Regions from separate parts of the Streptomyces sp. NPDC005393 genome, predicted to be linked through region 2. Evidence: riboswitches for the same ligand, from Rfam matches in the RefSeq annotation. Region 2 holds a riboswitch; each other region holds the start of a gene.

The links. A riboswitch is a leader RNA that binds a small molecule or an ion and turns the genes downstream of it on or off. The one in region 2 is predicted to bind cyclic di-AMP.
Region 1: it holds a riboswitch for cyclic di-AMP, as region 2 does, so the genes downstream of both, ABZS71_RS05065 (transglycosylase family protein) here and ABZS71_RS04095 (M23 family metallopeptidase) in region 2, are expected to answer to the same signal.
Region 3: it holds a riboswitch for cyclic di-AMP, as region 2 does, so the genes downstream of both, ABZS71_RS17570 (transglycosylase family protein) here and ABZS71_RS04095 (M23 family metallopeptidase) in region 2, are expected to answer to the same signal.

The regions. Positions count from the first base shown of each region.
Region 1 covers NZ_JBEXFG010000003.1:120,589-126,992, reverse strand. The annotation lists gene ABZS71_RS05080 (HEXXH motif domain-containing protein) at 1-131, opposite strand, end outside; gene ABZS71_RS05075 (hypothetical protein) at 203-376, opposite strand; gene ABZS71_RS05070 (DUF4232 domain-containing protein) at 537-1,268, opposite strand; cyclic di-AMP (ydaO/yuaA leader) riboswitch at 1,556-1,732, shown strand; gene ABZS71_RS05065 (transglycosylase family protein) at 1,738-3,003, shown strand; gene ABZS71_RS05060 (DUF1876 domain-containing protein) at 3,075-3,344, opposite strand; partial or broken gene ABZS71_RS05055 (phosphoribosyltransferase family protein) at 3,398-4,024, opposite strand; gene ABZS71_RS05050 (hypothetical protein) at 4,177-4,416, shown strand; gene ABZS71_RS05045 (DUF72 domain-containing protein) at 4,413-5,171, shown strand; gene ABZS71_RS05040 (carbohydrate ABC transporter permease) at 5,178-6,002, opposite strand; gene ABZS71_RS05035 (sugar ABC transporter permease) at 5,999-6,404, opposite strand, start outside.
Region 2 covers NZ_JBEXFG010000002.1:368,999-375,402, forward strand. The annotation lists gene ABZS71_RS04080 (GNAT family N-acetyltransferase) at 1-795, opposite strand, end outside; gene ABZS71_RS04085 (HPr family phosphocarrier protein) at 993-1,274, shown strand; gene ABZS71_RS04090 (GntR family transcriptional regulator) at 1,436-2,200, opposite strand; gene ABZS71_RS04095 (M23 family metallopeptidase) at 2,440-3,234, opposite strand; cyclic di-AMP (ydaO/yuaA leader) riboswitch at 3,249-3,412, opposite strand; gene ABZS71_RS04100 (pitrilysin family protein) at 3,631-5,013, opposite strand; gene ABZS71_RS04105 (pitrilysin family protein) at 5,034-6,395, opposite strand.
Region 3 covers NZ_JBEXFG010000018.1:90,855-97,258, reverse strand. The annotation lists gene ABZS71_RS17585 (ATP-binding protein) at 1-175, opposite strand, end outside; gene ABZS71_RS17580 (cytochrome P450) at 800-2,077, shown strand; gene ABZS71_RS17575 (transglycosylase family protein) at 2,224-3,180, shown strand; cyclic di-AMP (ydaO/yuaA leader) riboswitch at 3,435-3,602, shown strand; gene ABZS71_RS17570 (transglycosylase family protein) at 3,610-4,329, shown strand; gene eno (phosphopyruvate hydratase) at 4,572-5,852, shown strand; gene ABZS71_RS17560 (septum formation initiator family protein) at 5,974-6,404, shown strand, end outside.

The DNA of each region.
Region 1 (6,404 bases), on a different contig from region 2:
GTCAACGCGCGTAACAGCAGCATGAGTCGGCTGCGCTGGCCCGCCCTGAGCTCGGCGACCGCCGCCGCGTCCCCGGTGCCGTGCGCCAGTTGGTCGAAGCAGGCCGCGGACAGCCGGTGATGGGGGACCACCGGGGAGAGGGGGGTGCTTGGCGGCTGCGGACGGGACGTGAATGCCGCACCGCCGCCATGCCGGGAATCCCTCAACAGCCCGATTTGGTATCGGCCGAGGTCGCGCGCGTCGGCGGGGACTGTACGAGGTTGAGTAAGCGCTGGATCGCGAGGGCGAACTCCTGATTGCCGTCCAGTTCCTCAAGCGTCGCTCCCGAAAGGTCCAGCAGTTCCGTCTCGACCTCGGCCGCGACTCGCTCCATCACACCGTCCCCCTCCGGACGCTACACACCGGCTCATGTGAGGCATCCCCATGGTGACCTACCCCTATTGATTGCGAAAGGGTGAACACGGCCAGTCAGCGCCTGCCTTGTCAAGATTTTCGGACACTTCAGCGCGAGGGAGAGGGCGCCTTGGATGCCGGTGTCAGGTGCCCGTTCCGGATTGGACCGCCTCGACCTCGAAGACGCCTCCGCACACCCGGAAGGACCGCGCCGGCGCCTTCATCGCCCCGAAGGAATCCGGCGGATAGGCGCGGATCTCGGCGGGGGTGCGCCGGCACGGGGTGTCGGTCATGCCCTCGTTGAGCGTATGCAGGCTCGTGGAGGCGCTGCCGCCCGGCGGCAGGGAGACCGTCGAGTGCGTGGGGCCGCGCCGGGTGGCGGGGTCGCCGATCGCGGAGCCGGCGGAGTCGAGCAGCGAGACGCCGGGGAACCCGGTGAGGGTGCAGGTCGAGGTGCCCTTGTTGGTGAGGACCAGGGGCAGATACACATTCCCGGCGCCCACATCCATCCGCCCGACCGTCAGCGTCAACTGCTCCTTGGAGCAGATCCGGCGCGCGCCGGAGGCGGCGGCGGGCGCCGACGAGGAGGCATGCGAGGGGGAGGTGTGCGCCGAGGCCGTGGGGGGCTTCGCGCTGTGCGACACGGGCCGTTCGCTCCGCGGAGTGGTGCTTACGGACGATGTGGCCGTGTCGGAGGAGGTGGTCGCGGCGGACGAGGCGGCCGCGACGGATGAGGCGGGAGGCGAGGACGCCCCGTCCCCGGTGTCGCTGCCGCAGGCCGTGGCCGTGGCCAGCGCGCCGACGAGCAGCGCGCATAAGGCCAGTGGCCGAGGCGGCCGGGACCGTGGAGTCGTCGTGCCGTTCCGTTGCACCATGAGCGACCTCCCGAGGTCAGCCATCTGCCGGGTCACCGGCCGCGAGGGCGAGTGCCCCGATGCCTCCCGTCCATTCCCCCTTCGGGTCTCCCTTCCCCGCGTCGACGGCCTTATGTCTCCCGGTACATTGATCACATTATTGAGCCACTTCCCATTCCGGATTGTTCACCGCAAACAGTCTCGATGTCTTGTCGTGACCAAATCGATGTGATTACTGTTCGGCACCCGTCGCTTTCGCTGCACGGGTCTCCTTCGCCGGAGCGCCGAGTCCCGCCGTCGGCCGAGGGGGTGTGACGACGACCTGTCACGGCGGGAGCGGGGGAACCAGGTAGGCGCCGTACCGCGATCCGCGCGGCACGGCTTGGGGTGAAGACGCACGCCGCGGTGGAAAGCACCGTGTGCGGGTGGCCGGGCAACTCCAGCCCGAACCCGACAGCTCACCTCGCAGGCGTAGGAGAGGAAGAGCTCAATGGCTGCACGCGGACGTCACCGCCGGCCCCGGCCTCGTCGCGTCTCCCGCGCCTCGCTCGCGGTCACCGCGGGCGGCGCCGGGGTCGCCCTGCCGCTCATCGGCGTCGGCCAGGCGAACGCGGCCTCCGTCGGCACCTGGGACAACGTCGCGGAGTGCGAGTCCGCCAACAACTGGAGCATCAACACCGGGAACGGCTTCTACGGTGGGCTCCAGTTCACCCAGAGCACCTGGCAGGCGTACGGCGGCACCGCTCACGCCGCACGGGCCGACCTGGCCTCCAAGGCTCAGCAGATCGCGGTCGCGGAGAAGGTGCTCGCGAGCCAGGGGCCAACCGCCTGGCCCATCTGCTCGGTGAAGGCCGGCCTGACGCGCGGCGGCCCCGCCCCGGACACCTCCCCGGGCACCCCGGGATCCGGCACCCCGGGATCCGGCGGCCAGGGATCCGGCGGCCAGGGATCCGGCACACAGACCCCGAAGGCCGCCACCGAGGCGGCCCCCAAGGCCGCCCCGAGAGCCACCACCGAGGCGGCGCCGAAGGCCACCCCCAAGGCCACGGCGAAGGCTCTTCCGCAGTCCCCCTCATACACCGTCGCCCGCGGTGACACGCTCTCCAGGATCGCCGACGCGCAGAACGTCGCGGGCGGCTGGGAGGGGCTCTACGAGACCAACCGCCGGGTCATCGGCAGCGATCCGAATCTGATCCTGCCCGGTCAGCGGCTCGCCCTCGACACCCACGCCGACGCGCCCCGCACCACCCTCACCCAGCGCCCCCAGCAGCGCGGTGACCGGGAGCAGGCGCACACGAGCACGCCGCCGAAGCGGCAGACGGACACCGCCACCCGCTCGTCCTCGTCCTCGTCCTTCACCACCCCGGTCGGCAGCACCCTGGTGGGCACCCCGTACGGCGTATCCGGCAGCAGCTGGTCGAGCGGTCATCACACCGGCACCGACTTCCCCGTCCCCGTCGGCACCCAGGTGCGGGCCGTGGGCCCGGCGGAGGTGGTCGCGGCGGGCTGGGGCGGGGCATACGGCTATCAGGTGGTGCTCCGGCACTCCGACGGCATGTACACCCAGTACGCCCATATGTCGTCGCTGTCCGTCCAGGTGGGCCAGACGGTCGCCGGCGGCCGGCAGATAGGCCGGTCCGGTTCGACCGGCAACAGCACCGGTCCGCATGTGCACTTCGAGGTGCGCACCGACCCCGACTACGGCTCGGATGTCAATCCGCTCGCCTACCTCCGGTCGAAGGGCGTCCACATCTGAGCGGCGGCTGACCGGCGTCCGCGCAGCAGCGTTTGCCGCGGTGGGGCCACCGCGGCAGACGCTCCCTCTTCCTACATCGCCAGATGTGCCTTGGCGTGGGTGACTTCCTCGATGTCGCCACCCGCCTTGCCGATCAGCCGGTGGGCCAGATTGGTCAGCGCCCTCGCTGCCGCGATCTCCTCACCGACTCTCGGCTGTGCCGGGTCGTCCGGATTCCGGTTCGCGCGGCCCTGGGCCAGCATTTCCGTGCCGTCATGCATCCTGAGCCGAACGACCGCCTCGGTCAGCGGACCGATCTCACGGAATTCCATCTGTATGTCGCATCCCACGATCGTCTCCATCGCGATCACCTCCTGCGTTACCTTCCAGGATGCGCCTCTCCCGTCTCTCCAGTCGACCGGGACAGCAACTCCACCACCTCGGCGTCTCCCGTCTGGGAGAAGTCCTCGTACCACTCCCCCACCGCCGAGAAGTCCGTGGGCCTGGACAGGCACACCACCTCGTCCGCGTCCTCGCGCAGCGACGCGGCCGCGTCCGGCGGCGCCACCGGGACGGCCAGAACCACCCGGGCCGCCCCCTGGGCCCGCGCGACCCGGCAGGCGGCGCGTGCCGTAGCGCCGGTCGCGATCCCGTCGTCCACGACGATCACCGTGCGGCCCTCGACCGCGATCCGCGACCGGCCCCGGCGGAACCGCCGCGCCTGGCGGTCCAGCTCCACCTGCTCGGTCCGTTCCACCTCCGCGAGGTCCTCCGCGTCGGCCCGGCTCATCCGGATGATCGCCTCGTGGACGACACGGACACCGCCCTCCCCGATGGCGCCGAAGCCCAGCTCCCGGTGGAAGGGGACACCGAGCTTACGGACGATGATCACATCCAGCGGCGCCTCCAGCGCCCGGGCCACCTCAAAGGCCACCGGCACCCCGCCCCGTGGCAGCCCGAGCACCACGGGTTTCTCCTCGCCCAGGGGCCGCAGCCGCCCGGCGAGGCGCCGCCCGGCGTCCACACGGTCGGTGAAGATCATCGCTCACCCCCGGCACAAGGCTCTCTGCCGAATCCATCGGGTCCCCTACGGACCCATCCGAATCAATCCGAGAATGTCCCCGTCCGCAATCAGGCGGGCCCCGGCCGGCGCTCCCGACGCGCGGATGCGGACGGCTGCGGCACCCTGGAGGTATGGAGCACGCCACCAGCCCGGGCGCATCCGGATACCCCGTCTTCGTCGAATCATTCGAATCCGACAGCCGGTACCGACGGGTGCGGCTGCGGGGCCTCGGCTGTGAGCCGCTCGAGCGGGAGGAGTTCGAACCGCGCGTCCGGCAGGCCTTCCCCGGTATCGACCTGGACGACCCGGCACAGGTCCACTGGGCCGACCGGCCGGGGCAGTGGCCGCCCTGGCATCCGGGCGAAGCATGACCGTCCTGGTCGGCACGTCGGGGTGGCAGTACAAGGACTGGCGTGGCGACCTCTACCCGGCCGGCTGCCCGCAGCGGCTGTGGCTGGAGGAATACGCCCGTGCCTTCGCCACCGTCGAGAGCAACAACGCCTTCTACCGGCTGCCCGACCGCGATCAGTTCGCCGCCTGGCGCAAGCGCACCCCCGACGACTTCGTGATGGCGCTCAAGGCCAGCCGCTATCTCACCCATATCAAGCGGCTCCGCGACCCGAGCGAGCCGGTGGCGCGGCTGATGTCCCACGCAGAGGGCCTCGGCGACCGGCTGGGCCCCGTACTCCTGCAGCTGCCGCCGACCCTGCGGGCCGACGGCGAGCTGCTGGACGCCTGTCTGCGCTGCTTCCCCTCCGAGACCCGGGTGGCCGTCGAACCGCGCCACGCCTCGTGGTGGACCGATGAGATCCGCGCGGTGCTGGAGCGCCGCGCCGCCGCGCTCTGCTGGGCGGACCGGGACTCCCGCCCGGTCACGCCGCTGTGGCGGACCGCCGAGTGGGGCTACCTCCGCTTCCACGGCGGCCGCGCCCAGCCCGCGCCGCGCTACGGCCGACAGGCGCTCGCCACCTGGGCCCGCCGCGTCGATGACACCTGGCCGGCCGACGCCGATGTCTACGCGTACTTCAACAACGACACGGGCGGGGCGGCCGTCCACGACGCGGTCGCCCTCGCCCGCTCCATCTCCCGCCTCGGCCGCCCGGTCAGCCGCACACCGTCCCTCTAGGGAATCTCACTCCTTCACCGCTCCGCCCAGCATGCCCTCGATGAACCGGCGCTGGAGGGCCACATAGACGACCACCACCGGCAGCGCGATCAGCACCGACGCCGCCGCGAGCAAGGCCGCGTCCGAGCTGTGCCGGCCCTGGAAGAAGGCGAGGCCGAGGGGGACCGTGCGGTGGGCCTCGTCGCTGACCATGACCAGGGCCATCAGGAACTCGTTCCAGGTCCACATGAAGGTGATGACGACCATGGTGGAGATCGCCGGGCGGCCCATCGGGACCAGGACGCGCCACAGCGTGGTCCAGGTGTTCGCGCCGTCGAGGCGGGCCGCCTCGATCATCGCCCGTGCGCTGCCCCGGAAGTACGTACGCATCCAGAAGACGCCGAAGGCGAGGGACTGCGCGGTCTGCGGGAGGATCAACGCCCAGTAGGTGTCGGTGAGTCCGGCGTACCGCAGATCGAAGTAGAGCGGGACAACCAGGGCCTCCTGGGGCAGGGTCAGTCCGATCACGAAGAGGTAGAACAGCACCGTGGAGCCGGGGAAGCGCATCACGCCGAAGGCATAGGCGGCCAGGATGGCCAGGACGGTGGTGGCGGCGACCACAACCGCCGTGACCAGCGCCGAGTTGCCGAGATACGTGCCGAAGTGGCCGCGGCTCCAGGCGTCGGCGAAGTTGCTCCAGTGCAGACCGCCCTGGGGCAGCGAAAACCCGGTGTCCAGGGAGTTCTGCGAGCCGAAGGCGGTGGAGAGGATGCCGATGACCGGGGTGAGCGCGATGACCGAGAACAGGGCCAGGATGGCGTAGGTGACCGTGCGTTCGAGGCGTGTGGTCATGCCCGCCGCCCTTCCACGAGCCGGGAGACCGTGACAGTCAGGACGAAGATCAAGGCCGTGAGGGCCACGCCAACGGCGGCGGCCGAGCCGACCTGGTTGGTCTCGAAGGCCCGGTGGTAGACCTCGTAGGCGGGCACGGAGGTGGAGTTTCCGGGGCCGCCGCTGGTCGTGATGTAGATGAGGTCGAAGTTGCGCAGCCCCGCGACGATCGTCAGGGTCAGCGCCACCGCGATCTGCGGCCGCAGGCCCGGCAGGGTGATGGTGAGGAACTCCCTCACCGCCCCCGCGCCGTCCATCCGCGCCGCCTCGTACAGCTCGCGCGGGATGCGCTGGGCCCCGGCGAGGAAGAGGATCATGCACAGTCCGGTGCCGACCCAGGTGCCGACGACGCCGACGGCGGGC
Region 2 (6,404 bases):
GGCCGGGACGCCCTCGGGGTCGAGCAGCGTGCGGCCTTCGGGGAAGGCGCGATTGACGGCGTACGTACGGCCCTTGAAGCCGCCGTCCAGGACGTTGCGCAGCACGGTGCGGCCGACGCCGCCGGGGGCGCGGCCGGCGCCGATGACGGCGACGGAGCCGGGGGCGAGCAGCCGCTGGACGGAGCGGGCCTCGGCCCGCTGCTCGCGGGCGCGCATGACGGCCAGCGAGCGGTCGGTGGGTTCGAGGTCGAATTCGAGGTGGACGACCCCGTCCTCGAAGCTGCGCTTCTGGGTGTAGCCCGCATCCGTGAACACCTTGATCATCTTGGCGTTGGCGGGCAGCACCTCGGCGGCGAAGCGGCGAATGGCGCGCTCGCGGGCGACGGCGGCGATGTGTTCGAGGAGGGCGGAGGCGACACCGCGGCCCTGATGGTCGTCCTGGACGAGAAAGGCGACCTCGGCCTCGTCGGCGGGTGCCGTGGCCGACCGGCCGTTGCCGTCGATGCGGTCGTAGCGGACGGTGGCGATGAACTCATCCCCGACGATGGCCGCCAGGCCGACCCGGTCGACGTAGTCGTGGTGCGTGAAGCGGTGCACATCGCGGTCGGAGAGGCGGGGGTAGGGCGCGAAGAAGCGGTAGTACTTCGACTCGTCCGAGACGTGCTCGTAGAAGCTGACCAGCCGCTGCGCGTCGTCGGGGGTGATGGGGCGGATCTGGGCGGTGCCGCCGTCCCGGAGCACCACGTCGGCTTCCCAGTGGGTCGGGTAGGCGTGGTGGTCCGACGGGATCCGCATGCGGCCCAGGGTACGGGCCTGGTACAGGGGGGTCCGAATGATGGACACCCTTGCGTTGAGCGCGGGTGTCGGGGGAAGGTCCGTATCGGGCCGGTCCGGGCATGCCCGGACTCACTCGGGCATGGCCCGGATGCATACGGACACCGTATGATTTTGGTCTAGACAACAGCAACCCGCCACACCTGAAGGGCAACACCATGGCTGAGCGCCGCATCAACATCGGCTGGGCCGAGGGCCTGCACGCCCGCCCTGCGTCGATCTTCGTCCGGGCGGCCACCGCCGCCGGCGTCCCCATCACGATCGCCAAGGCTGACGGCACCCCGGTCAACGCCGCTTCCATGCTGGCCGTGCTCAGCCTGGGCGCTCAGGGCGGCGAGGAGGTCGTTCTCGCGTCCGACGCCGAGGACGCCGAGGTCGCGCTCGACCGTCTGGCGAAGCTGGTGGCGGAGGGCCTGGAGGAGCTTCCGGAGACCGTCTGATTCCCTCCGAATCCGCATTCGGAGGGACGGGGCCGCGGTGACCATTCAGGTCACCGCGGCCCCATTTGTTGTTTTTCTCATTCCGGCCGGACTCGGCGACGAAGACCGAGCCGCGATAGCGCGCCGAGAATTCCCCCCCTCAGCTGTATACGGGACCGCTGTTAATTCCGGCCGCTTGCCGTGTTTACGGAATGTTTCGAAGTTCTCACCGGAACAGGGCGGCGCAACCGGAATTCCGACAGCGCGCGCTCGGTATGCGCCGTGGCGAGCGCCCGCGCCCGGTCCGCGTCACCGCGCGCGACAGCGTCCACCAGCGCGCCGTGCTCCGCCCAGGACTCGACGGCCCGCACCCTCGGATCGGGGCGCCCCGCACCGCCCGGCGCCGGGGGCGGCACGATCTGCCGGGCCGGATCGACCGCGTACACCCACGCGGTCTTGCGCCGCAGCTGGACGAGGAGCCCGGCCAGGCTCGGGCTGCCGGACGCCTGGGCGAGCGTCTCGTGGAACCAGTCGCCCAGCGACCGCGCCTCACTGAACTGGCCGCGCTGGGCCCGCTCCTGGCCGAGCCGGACCAGGCCGCGCAACACCTTCAGATGCGCCTCGGTGCGCCGCTGGGCGGCGCGGGCGGCGCCCAGCGGCTCCAGCAGCGCGCGGATGTCGAGCAGATCGGCCGCGTCGCGCTCGGAGGGCTGCGCGACGCACGCGCCCGCGTGGCGCCGGGTCGTCACAAAGCCCTCGGACTCCAGGGTGCGCAGCGCCTCGCGGACGGGCACCCGCGAAACGCCGTAGCGCCGGGCGAGAAGTTCCTCGGTGAGCCGGCTGCCGGGCGCGAAGGTTCCGGAGACGATGTCGTCGCGGATCGCGGTGCACACCGCGTGTGCCGAAATCCGCCGGCCGCCCTGGATCGCGGTCGTATCCCCGCTCACTTACGGACCCGCATTGTCGAACCTCCGCCTTAATGCCCGCGAAACGCACCTGATTGGCACGCGTTTGACGACTCTATTCCAAGCGGCCGGAATTTCCGATGGCGGGAGGGATTTCATGGATATTTTTTGGTCACCGTGCAGTGGACATGCGGAAGGCCCCGTCCCTGGAACCCAAGAGCCGGACGGGGCCTTCGCGTCACGTCTTCGCGGTGAGTGCTCGCGATGAGTCCTGGCGACGGTCAGACGTTGACGCCGTGCGAGCGCAGGTACGCCACGGGGTCCATGTCCGAGCCGTAGTCCGGGCTGGTGCGGGCCTCGAAGTGCAGATGCGGGCCGGTGACGTTGCCGGTGGCGCCCGACAGGCCGATCTGCTGGCCGGGGGTGACCTTCTGGCCGACCGAGACGCCGATCGACGAGAGGTGGCCGTACTGGGTGTAGGTGCCGTCGTTCATCTTGATGACGACGTTGTTGCCGTAACTGCCGCCCCAGCCCGCCTCGACGACCTCGCCGGAGCCGACAGCGTGCACCGAGGTACCGGACGCGGCGTGGAAGTCGATCCCGGTGTGGCTGCCGGAGGACCACAGCCCGCTGGACGCCTGGTAGCCGGTGGAGACGTAGGAGCCCGTGACCGGCGACACGAAGGTGTTGAGACGCTTGCGCTCGGCCTCCCGCGCGGCGCGCACCTTGACCTCGCGCTCCGCCTTGGCCTTCTTCGCCGCCGCCTCCGCCTTTCTGGCGGCCTCCTGGCGCGCGACCGCTTCCGCCCGCGCCTTGGCCGCCGCCTGAGCGGCGGCGTTCTCCTGGGCCTGCGCCTGCTCCTCGATGTGGCCGGCGAGCCCGTCGCCGATCACGATCGCCTGGCGCAGACCGGTGTCCTGGGGAGCGGGGGCCTCATCGGATGCCGCGAAGGCCGGTCCGGCGATCCCGGCGACGACACCCGAAGCGACCGTGGTGATGCCCACGAAGTTCGCGCCGGTGCGGACGGTGGCCCTGCGGGGACGGCGGTGCTTCCCGGCGGCACTGGTGGACGCCATAGGCTGGCGCACTCCTTTCCTTCCTTCTCGCCTACCGGGTTAGCTGACGGGTTCGGAGCAGGAAGGTCTCCTACGAGCCCCTCCCCCGGCCGGGGAAGGCGCACGATTCACCCCTGGGGACATGTGGGTCCCCGGCTCCCCTGGCTCGCGCCGTACGGGGACTCGGCGATGGCTGTCCGTGCCGCGGGTGCGGCGTGCAACTGGCGAACAGCCGGACTGACGCTAAACGGGGCATCTTTCGATCACCAAACAGATCCGGGTTTTTGTTGCTCTCGCCACAAACCAAACAAGCGATCTCTCTATAAAACGGGCATACGAGAGGACCCTGGCGTCTCATGCGACGCCAGGGTCCTTCCGCTGATGGCTCGTCGGCCCGCCGTGCCGACTCCGGGCGAATCAGCCCGAGATGACGCGCACCTCGCCGATGCCCAGCGCCTTGACCGGCTCCGCGATCACCGAGGCGTCCCCGACCAGCACCGTGACCAGCCGGTCCGCGGGGAAGGCGCTCACCACCGCCGCGGTCGCCTCCACCGTCCCGGCCTCCGCGAGGCGGGCGTACAACTGCGCCTGGAAGTCGTCCGGAAGGTGCTGCTCGACCTGATCGGCGAGGGTGCCCGCGACGGCCGCCGCCGTCTCGTACTTCAGCGGGGCGACACCGACGAGGTTCTGCACGGCGACATCGCGCTCGGCATCCGTCAGACCCTCCTCCTGCAGCGTGCGCAGCACCTTCCAGAGGTCCTCCAGCGCGGGCCCGGTGACCTCGGTGGCCACCGAGCCGCTGATCGCCAGCATCGCGGCGCCCGTGGACCCGCCGGCGGGCGACGGGGGCGACGAGCGCAGCACCTGGCCGAAGGCGCGCACGCCGTAGGTGTAGCCCTTCTCCTCGCGCAGCACGCGGTCGAGCCGGGAGGTGAGGGTGCCGCCCAGGCAGTACGTGCCCAGCACCTGCGCGGGCCAGATCCGGTCGTGGCGGTCGGCGCCGATCCGCCCGATGAGCAGCTGCGTCTGCACCGCGCCCGGCCGGTCGACGATCACCACACGGCCGGTGTCGTCGGCGATGATCGGGGGGACGGGGCGCGGCGCGGCAGCGCCGCCCTTCCAGGTGCCGAGGGTGTCGGCGAGCGCCTTCTCGAGGTCCACGCCGCTGAGGTCGCCGACCACGACGGCGGTCGCCGTGGAGGGCCGGACATGCGCCTCGTAGAAGGCCCGTACGGCCGCGGCGTCGATGCCCTCGATGGTCTCCTGGGTGCCCTGGCGCGGCCGGGACATCCGCGACTCGGCCGGGAACAGCTCCTTGGCCAGGGCCATCGAGGCGCGGCGGGCGGGGTTGGCCAGCTCGTGCGGGATCTCGTCCAGCCGGTTGCGCACCACCCGCTCGACCTCGCTGTCGGGGAAGGCGGGGGCGCGCAGGGCGTCGGCGAGCAGGCCGAGCGCCTTGGGCAGCCGGGAGACCGGGACCTCCAGCGAGACGCGGACGCCGGGGTGGTCGGCGTGTGCGTCCAGGGTGGCGCCGCAGCGCTCGAGCTCGGCGGCGAACTCCTCGGCGTCGTGCTTGTCGGTGCCCTCGGACAGGGCGCGCGCCATGATCGTGGCGACGCCGTCGAGCCCGGCCGGCTCGGCGTCGAGCGGGGCGTCCAGATTGATCTCGACGGCGACGACCTGCTGGCCGGGGCGGTGGCAGCGCAGCACGGTGAGGCCGTTGGCCAGCTCACCGCGCTCGGGGGCCGGGAAGGCCCACGGCTTCGGGGCACCGCCCTGCGGCTGCGGGTGGAACGTCATGGTCGCGGTGACGGCGTCGCTCACTGGGCCGCCTCCCCTTCTGCGTCGGTGTCGTCGGCTTCGGCGGCGGCGTCCGCGCCCTGCACGGGCTCGTAGACCAGCACGGCGCGGTTGTCGGGGCGCAGCCGCGCCGCGGCCACGGCCCGCACCTCCTCGGGGGTGATGTCGAGCACCCGCTCCACGGCGGTCAGCGCCAGCTGGGGGTCGCCGAACAGCACGGCGAACCGGCACAGCTCATCGGCCCGGCCGCCGACCGTGGACAGCCGGTCCAGCCATTCGCGCTCGATCTGGGCCTGGGCGCGCTCCATCTCCTGCGGGGTCGGCCCCTCCTCGGTGAAGCGGGCCAGCTCCTCGTCGACGGCGGACTCGATGGCGGGCACCTCGACGCCGCCGGAGGTCTTCACGTCCAGCCAGCCGAGCGAGGGCGCGCCCGCCAGCCGCAGCAGCCCGAATCCGGCGGCCACGGCGGTGCGGTCGCGGCGCACCAGGCGGTTGTGCAGCCGGGAGGACTCCCCGCCGCCGAGGACGGTCAGCGCCAGGTCGGCGGCGTCGGCCTCACGGGTGCCGTCGTGCGGCAGCCGGTAGGCGGCCATCAGGGCGCGGGCCGGGACCTCCTCCTCCACGACCTCGCGCAGCTGCCCGCCGATCACATCCGGGAGCGTGCCCTCGCGGGGCGGCCGCTTGCCGTCGTGGGACGGGATGGAGCCGAAGTACTTCTCGACCCAGGCGAGCGTCTGCTCAGGGTCGATGTCGCCGACGACCGACAGGACGGCGTTGTTCGGGGCGTAGTAGGTACGGAAGAACGCCCGCGCATCCTCCAGCGAGGCGGCGTCCAGGTCGGCCATCGAGCCGATCGGGGTGTGGTGGTACGGATGGCCCTCGGGGTAGGCCATCGCGACGAGCTTCTCGAAGGCCGTGCCGTACGGGACGTTGTCGTACCGCTGGCGGCGCTCGTTCTTGACGACGTCGCGCTGGTTCTCCAGGCTCTCCTCGTCCAGCGCGGTCAGGAGGGACCCCATCCGGTCCGCCTCCAGCCACAGGGCGAGCTCCACCTGGTGGGTGGGCATGGTCTCGAAGTAGTTGGTGCGCTCGAAGCTGGTGGTGCCGTTGAGCGAGCCGCCGGCCCCCTGCACCAGCTCGAAGTGGCCGTTGCCCGTCACCTGCGCCGAGCCCTGGAACATCAAGTGCTCGAAGAGGTGAGCCAGCCCCGTACGCCCCTTGACTTCATGGCGCGAGCCGACGTCGTACCAGAGGCAGACCGCGGCGACCGGGGTCAGGTGGTCCTCGGAGAGCACCACGCGCAGGCCGTTGGCCAGGCGGTGCTCGGTCGCTTTCAGGCCGCCGGAACCGGCCTGTTGCGTGGCCGTGTGACCCATGGGCATGTACGTCCC
Region 3 (6,404 bases), on a different contig from region 2:
CCTCCTGTACCGCCTCGGCGTAATTGTTCTCGAGCTCCGCCGAGCGTTTCTCCAGCTCCGCCTTCTCATCGCGCAGATTCGCCCGCGCCTTTCGCCCGCGGATGATGGCGGTTGCGGCGAGAGGCGTGCCAGCGATCAGGGCCCAGAGTGCTGGATCCTGTATGTATTGCGTCATAAGACTCTCTTTAAACGACTAGACCGCCAGGGACTTGATAAGGAGGTATTGTGCGTTATGAATCCTGGTGTGCTGAGAGGAGGCGGTGAGTCAGCGCCCGTACGGCGTCCGCAGGGTCCGGGGACATCGCACTCGTCTTGCCGACGGCAGCGCACGGGAGTCGGTGCGCCGGAACGGCTCCGTATGCCCGACTGGCGGCATAATGCTCCTCAGAGTGGTGACCCTCTCGGCTGTTCTGCCGGGATCGCCATGTGTCTTACGCGCCCTTGGCTCGCCTGGCAAGCGCGGTGATCGTATCACCAGCATCAGGGGTCGCCGTGCATGTGCCCCAGTCTCATTCAAGCCATCTGACGTCGTATCAGCCGCACCCCCTTCCCCTTGCGTTGGCCCACGTCAGAGCGTGTTCCGGGATGGTGCGAAGGAGTGGCGGCGCATCCGCGGACCGTCATCCGCACCCATCAGATATCGGGCAATCGCCCCGCGCCATGTGCGCCTTGTGGAGGATGCGTGGAGATACTTGTTGAATTCCATTCAACGTTTATCTCTTTTGTCGCGGCTTTATCCGTTACTCCCGGTAAGGGCTGTATCGGGGGGTCCTTGGAGGGCGGCCGGTATCGTCGGGGGGTGCCAGAACAGCCCCGTGACCTCCCCGCTCCCACCCTCTTCAGCTGGGAGTTCGCCACCGATCCCTATCCCGCGTACGCCTGGCTGCGCGAGCACGCACCGGTGCACCGGACCACGCTTCCCAGCGGTGTCGAGGCATGGCTGGTGACCCGTTACGCCGACGCGCGGCAGGCGCTGGCCGATCCCCGGCTGTCGAAGAATCCCCTGCGGCACAGCGAGTCGGCTCACGCCCGGGGCAAGGTGGGCATTCCCGGCGAGCAGCGCGCGGATCTGATGACACATCTGCTGAACATCGACCCTCCGGATCACACCCGGCTGCGGCGGCTGGTGTCCAAGGCGTTCACCCCGCGCCGCGTCGCCGCGTTCGCCCCGCGCGTGCGGGAGCTGACCGACCAGCTCATCGATGCCTTCGTGGAGAGGGGAGAGGCGGATCTCATCCATGAGTTCGCCTTCCCTCTCCCTATCTATGCGATCTGCGATCTGCTGGGGGTGCCGCGCGAGGATCAGGACGACTTCCGGGACTGGGCCGGAACGATGATCCGGCACGGCGGAGGGCCGCGCGGCGGGGTGGCCCGCGCGGTGAAGCGGATCCGCGCGTATCTCGCCGAGCTGATCCACCGGAAGCGGCTGGCCTTCGCGGCACCAGGAGAAGAAGGGGACGAGGAGGATCTGATCTCCGGGCTGATTCGCGCCAGCGACCACGGTGAGCACCTCACCGAGAACGAGGCGGCGGCCATGGCCTTCATCCTCTTGTTCGCCGGCTTCGAGACCACCGTCAATCTGATCGGCAACGGGGTGTACGCGCTGTTGCGCCATCCGGAGCAGCGTGCCCTGCTCCAGCGGGCCCTGGAGGAAGGGGACGAGGAGGTGCTCGCGGCCGGGGTCGAGGAGCTGCTGCGGTATGACGGGCCGGTGGAGATCGCCACCTGGCGGTTCGCCATCGAGCCGGTCACGATCGGCGGACAGCGCATCGCGGAGGGGGAGCCGGTACTGGTGGTGCTCGCCGCCGCCGACCGCGACCCCGAGCGGTTCGACGCGCCCGAGGTCCTCGATCTCACCCGTACGGACAATCAGCATCTCGGGTACGGCCACGGCATTCATTACTGTCTGGGCGCACCGCTCGCCCGACTGGAGGCGCAGACCGCGATCGGCACCCTGCTGAGGCGGCTGCCCGATCTGCGGCTTGCGGTGGATTCGCGGGATCTGCGCTGGCGCGGTGGACTCATCATGCGCGGGCTGCGCACCCTTCCGGTGACCTGGAATTCCCCGGACGGGTGAATCGGTCAAGCCCCTTGTGAGGCGACATAAGTGACGAACGCTCAACTGCGTGACCTGGGCGTGACCTGGGATACATCGGGTTGTGATGATCGCGTGACCTCGCTATGTTCAACCGACAATCGAAGGTCACACGAGAGGCCCATCGCATGCGTTCCGGGAATGGTCGGCACCGCCGCCCTCGTCAGGCTCCGGCCATCGTCGTCGCGGCGGGGGTCGCGGGGGCGAGCATCGCCATACCGCTGTTCGGGGCGGGCGGCGCCCAAGCCGCCCAGACCGCCACATGGGACCGCGTCGCCGAATGCGAGAGCGGCGGCATGTGGAGCGCCAACGACGGCAACGGCTTCTACGGCGGGCTCCAGCTGACGCTGGACATGTGGAAGAGCTACGGCGGTACGAGCTACGCCCCGCGCCCCGATCTGGCCAGCCGCTCCCAGCAGATAGCCGTCGCCGAGTCGATCCTCGGTGACCGCGGTCCGGACGCCTGGCCGAGCTGTGCGCTGAACGCCGGGCTCACCGACGGCAGCGGCGCCCCGGATGTGGACCCCGGCTCCACGGCCACCCCGGCCCAGCCGGGCTCGGCTCAGCGTGGCGACACGGAGGAGGACCCGGGGCTGGACGACTCCCCGTCACCCGAGGCGTCGGATGACTCCGGCTCATCCGGTACGCCCCGGACGCCGGATGTGTCCGAGAGCACGGAGAAGCCGGCGGCGCCCCAAACCTCCCAGGCTCCCGACGGGCTGGACGACTCCACGTCCTCGGCGGACCCCTCTTCCCCGGATGCGCCGGACTCGTCCGCCGACCCCGCGCCCACCGGCCGCCACCGTGGCGAAGAAGGTACGGGGGAGCGCGCGAGCGACGGTTCGACGGCGGATTCACGGTCCTCCGGGCGGCATGCCTCGCGCGGCGACGCGGATCGCGCCCAGAGCTCTACGGGTGACGGCTACACCGTCCGACCGGGTGACAATCTGTCAGCGATTGCCGAGCGGGGCGAGTTGGCCGACGGATGGCATGGGCTCTATCAAACCAACGAGGACCTCATCGGGTCCGACCCGGATCTCATTCTCCCTGGTCAGCGCCTTGACCTGACCATCAAGGAGCGGTAGTTCGGGGGGAATTGCCCGGTCTGGAACCGGTGAGATATACCTCTCGTCACATCGTCCAGGGTATGCCCCCTGTCCGATCCCTCCACACCCGGTCCTACCTGCGTAGATGTGGGCCGAGTGAGATCAGAAACACCATCCTGCGACGAGATGAAGGTGTTTGAACCTTCTCGGGAGGTGTGTTTAACGTCTTTCCGCTCGCTACCGCGGGCACCGTCGATCGTCACGCCGAATCCTGCCGGCGGTCGGCTGGAACCGACGCGTCAGCGCCGAAGGCAGGAGCGGGGGACCCAAGGTAGGTGCCGAAAGGCCTGTGGAAGCGGGCTCGTCGGCTAGGGGTGAAGCCGGGTGCGGTCTCCGCATCCGGCCGGGCAACTCACGCCCGAACCCGACAGCTCACCTCGTAGGCGTCGGTGAGGAAACGAACCAACGATGCTCAAGTGCAACGGCAAGCACCGCCGCCCGTCGAAGGTCACCCGGATCGCCGCGCTCACCGGTCTGGCCGGCGCGGCCGTGGCCGCGCCGCTCATCGGCGCCACCTCCGCCTCCGCCGCCACCTCCGCCCAGTGGGACCAGGTCGCGCAGTGCGAGGCCGGCGGCAACTGGTCGATCAACACCGGTAACGGCTACTACGGCGGACTGCAGTTCTCGAGCTCCACCTGGGGCGCCTACGGCGGTACCGCGTTCGCCCCCACCGCGGACAAGGCCAGCAAGGACCAGCAGATCCAGGTCGCCGAGAAGGTTCTCGCCAGCCAGGGCAAGGGCGCCTGGCCGGTCTGCGGCACGGGCCTGACCACCGGTGGCACCCCCTCGTCCTCCTCCGCGGGCTCCTCCTCGGGCTCGCAGGCGCAGTCCGACGCCTCCTCCCAGTCCTCCCAGTCCTCCCAGTCCTCGCAGTCGGCCCCGGCGGCCCAGCCCGACCAGCCGAAGGCCGAGACCCACGCCGAGCCCGAGCACGCCGGGCGCTCGCAGGCCCGCGGTCCCGTCAAGAAGGGCGACGGCGAGTACGAGGTCGAGTCCGGCGACACCCTTGGCAAGATCGCCCAGGAGCACCGCGTCAAGGGCGGCTGGAAGAAGCTCTTCAGGCTCAACGAGGACATCGTCGAGCAGGCCGACCTGATCTACCCGGGCCAGCAGCTCCACCTCAGCTGAGCCATCCCGGCTGAGCTTCCGCTCGAGCCGGCCCCCTGGGAATCGAGCCCCGGCCGGGCGCGCCGCCCCCTCGGTGTGCCCCGCCGGGGCTTATCAGTTCCCGCAGAAATATGGATATTCAAGCTCAAATCTGGGTATTTGTGCCACGTCCTGTCTCGCGGGGCGGGCTGACGGGGGGGGTGCAGCCCTCCCGGCCCGTTAGGCTCGTGCTGCTAGCGCAGACACATACGAAGGAGAACCTCGTGCCGTCCATCGACGTCGTCGTAGCTCGCGAGATCCTCGACTCGCGAGGCAACCCCACGGTCGAGGTCGAGGTTGGCCTCGACGACGGCAGCACCGGCCGTGCCGCCGTTCCGTCCGGTGCCTCCACCGGCGCCTTCGAGGCCCTCGAACTCCGTGACGGCGACAAGAACCGCTACAACGGCAAGGGCGTGGAGAAGGCTGTCCTCGCCGTCATCGAGCAGATCGGCCCCGAGTTGGTCGGCTATGACGCCACCGAGCAGCGCCTGATCGACCAGGCGATGTTCGACCTGGACGCCACCCCGGACAAGTCCTCGCTCGGAGCCAACGCCATCCTCGGCGTCTCCCTCGCCGTCGCGCACGCCGCCTCCGAGGCGTCCGACCTCCCGCTCTTCCGTTACCTCGGCGGCCCGAACGCCCACCTGCTGCCGGTCCCGATGATGAACATCCTCAACGGCGGCTCGCACGCCGACTCCAATGTGGACATCCAGGAGTTCATGATCGCTCCGGTCGGCGCGGAGTCCTTCTCCGAGGCCCTGCGCTGGGGCGCCGAGGTCTACCACACCCTGAAGTCCGTGCTGAAGGAGCGGGGCCTGTCCACCGGCCTCGGCGACGAGGGCGGCTTCGCGCCGAACCTCGGCTCCAACCGGGAGGCCCTCGACCTGATCCTCGAGGCCATCAAGAAGGCCGGCTACCAGCCGGGCCAGGACATCGCACTGGCGCTCGACGTCGCCGCCTCCGAGTTCTACAAGGACGGCTCGTACGAGTTCGAGGGCAAGTCCCGCACCGCCGCCGAGATGACCGCGTACTACGCCGAGCTGGTCGCGGCCTACCCGCTGGTCTCCATCGAGGACCCGCTGGACGAGGAGGACTGGGACGGCTGGAAGGCCATCACCGAGCAGCTCGGTGACAAGGTCCAGCTCGTCGGCGACGACCTCTTCGTCACCAACCCGGAGCGGCTGGCCCGCGGTATCGAGAACGACACGGCGAACGCGCTGCTGGTCAAGGTCAACCAGATCGGCTCGCTCACCGAGACCCTCGACGCCGTCGAGCTCGCCCAGCGCAACGGCTACAAGTGCATGATGTCCCACCGCTCCGGCGAGACCGAGGACGTCACCATCGCCGACCTGGCCGTCGCCACCAACTGCGGCCAGATCAAGGCCGGCGCCCCGGCCCGCTCCGAGCGGGTCGCCAAGTACAACCAGCTGCTGCGCATCGAGGAGATCCTCGACGACGCGGCGGTGTACGCGGGCCGCTCCGCCTTCCCGCGCTTCAAGGGCTGACCTCCGCTGAGCGCGCGCTCCACCTCAAGTAGCAGACACGTCTGACGCCCGTCCCCGGCCGCGGTCCCGTACCGTGGCCGGGGACGGCGTAGCTACGCGAAGTCATCACCGGGGAGGCGACGTGCCGGCGGATCGGGATCGGTTCTCCACCGCGACCAGGCTCAAGGCGCTCGGCGAGCACGCCGCCGCCCGGGTCTACCGCGCCCGCGTCAAGCGCCGCCGGGGCCGGCTGACCGGCCGCGCGGCCCTGCTCGCGCTGGTCGTCTGCTCACTGGTCGTCGCGCTCGCCTATCCGATGCGGCAGTACATCTCCCAGCGCTCCGACATCGCCGACCAGCGGGGCGAGGCCCAACAGGCGCGGGACGACGTGAAGAAGCTGCGCGAGCAGAAGGCCCGGCTGCGCGACCCCGCCTACACCGAGCGGCAGGCCCGTGAGCGGCTGCACTTCCTGATGCCGGGGGAGACCGGCTACAGCGTGGCGGACGGCCGTGGCGCGACCGAGCGCTCCTCCCACCGGAGCGTGGCCGACAGCCCCTGGTACAGCAACCTCTG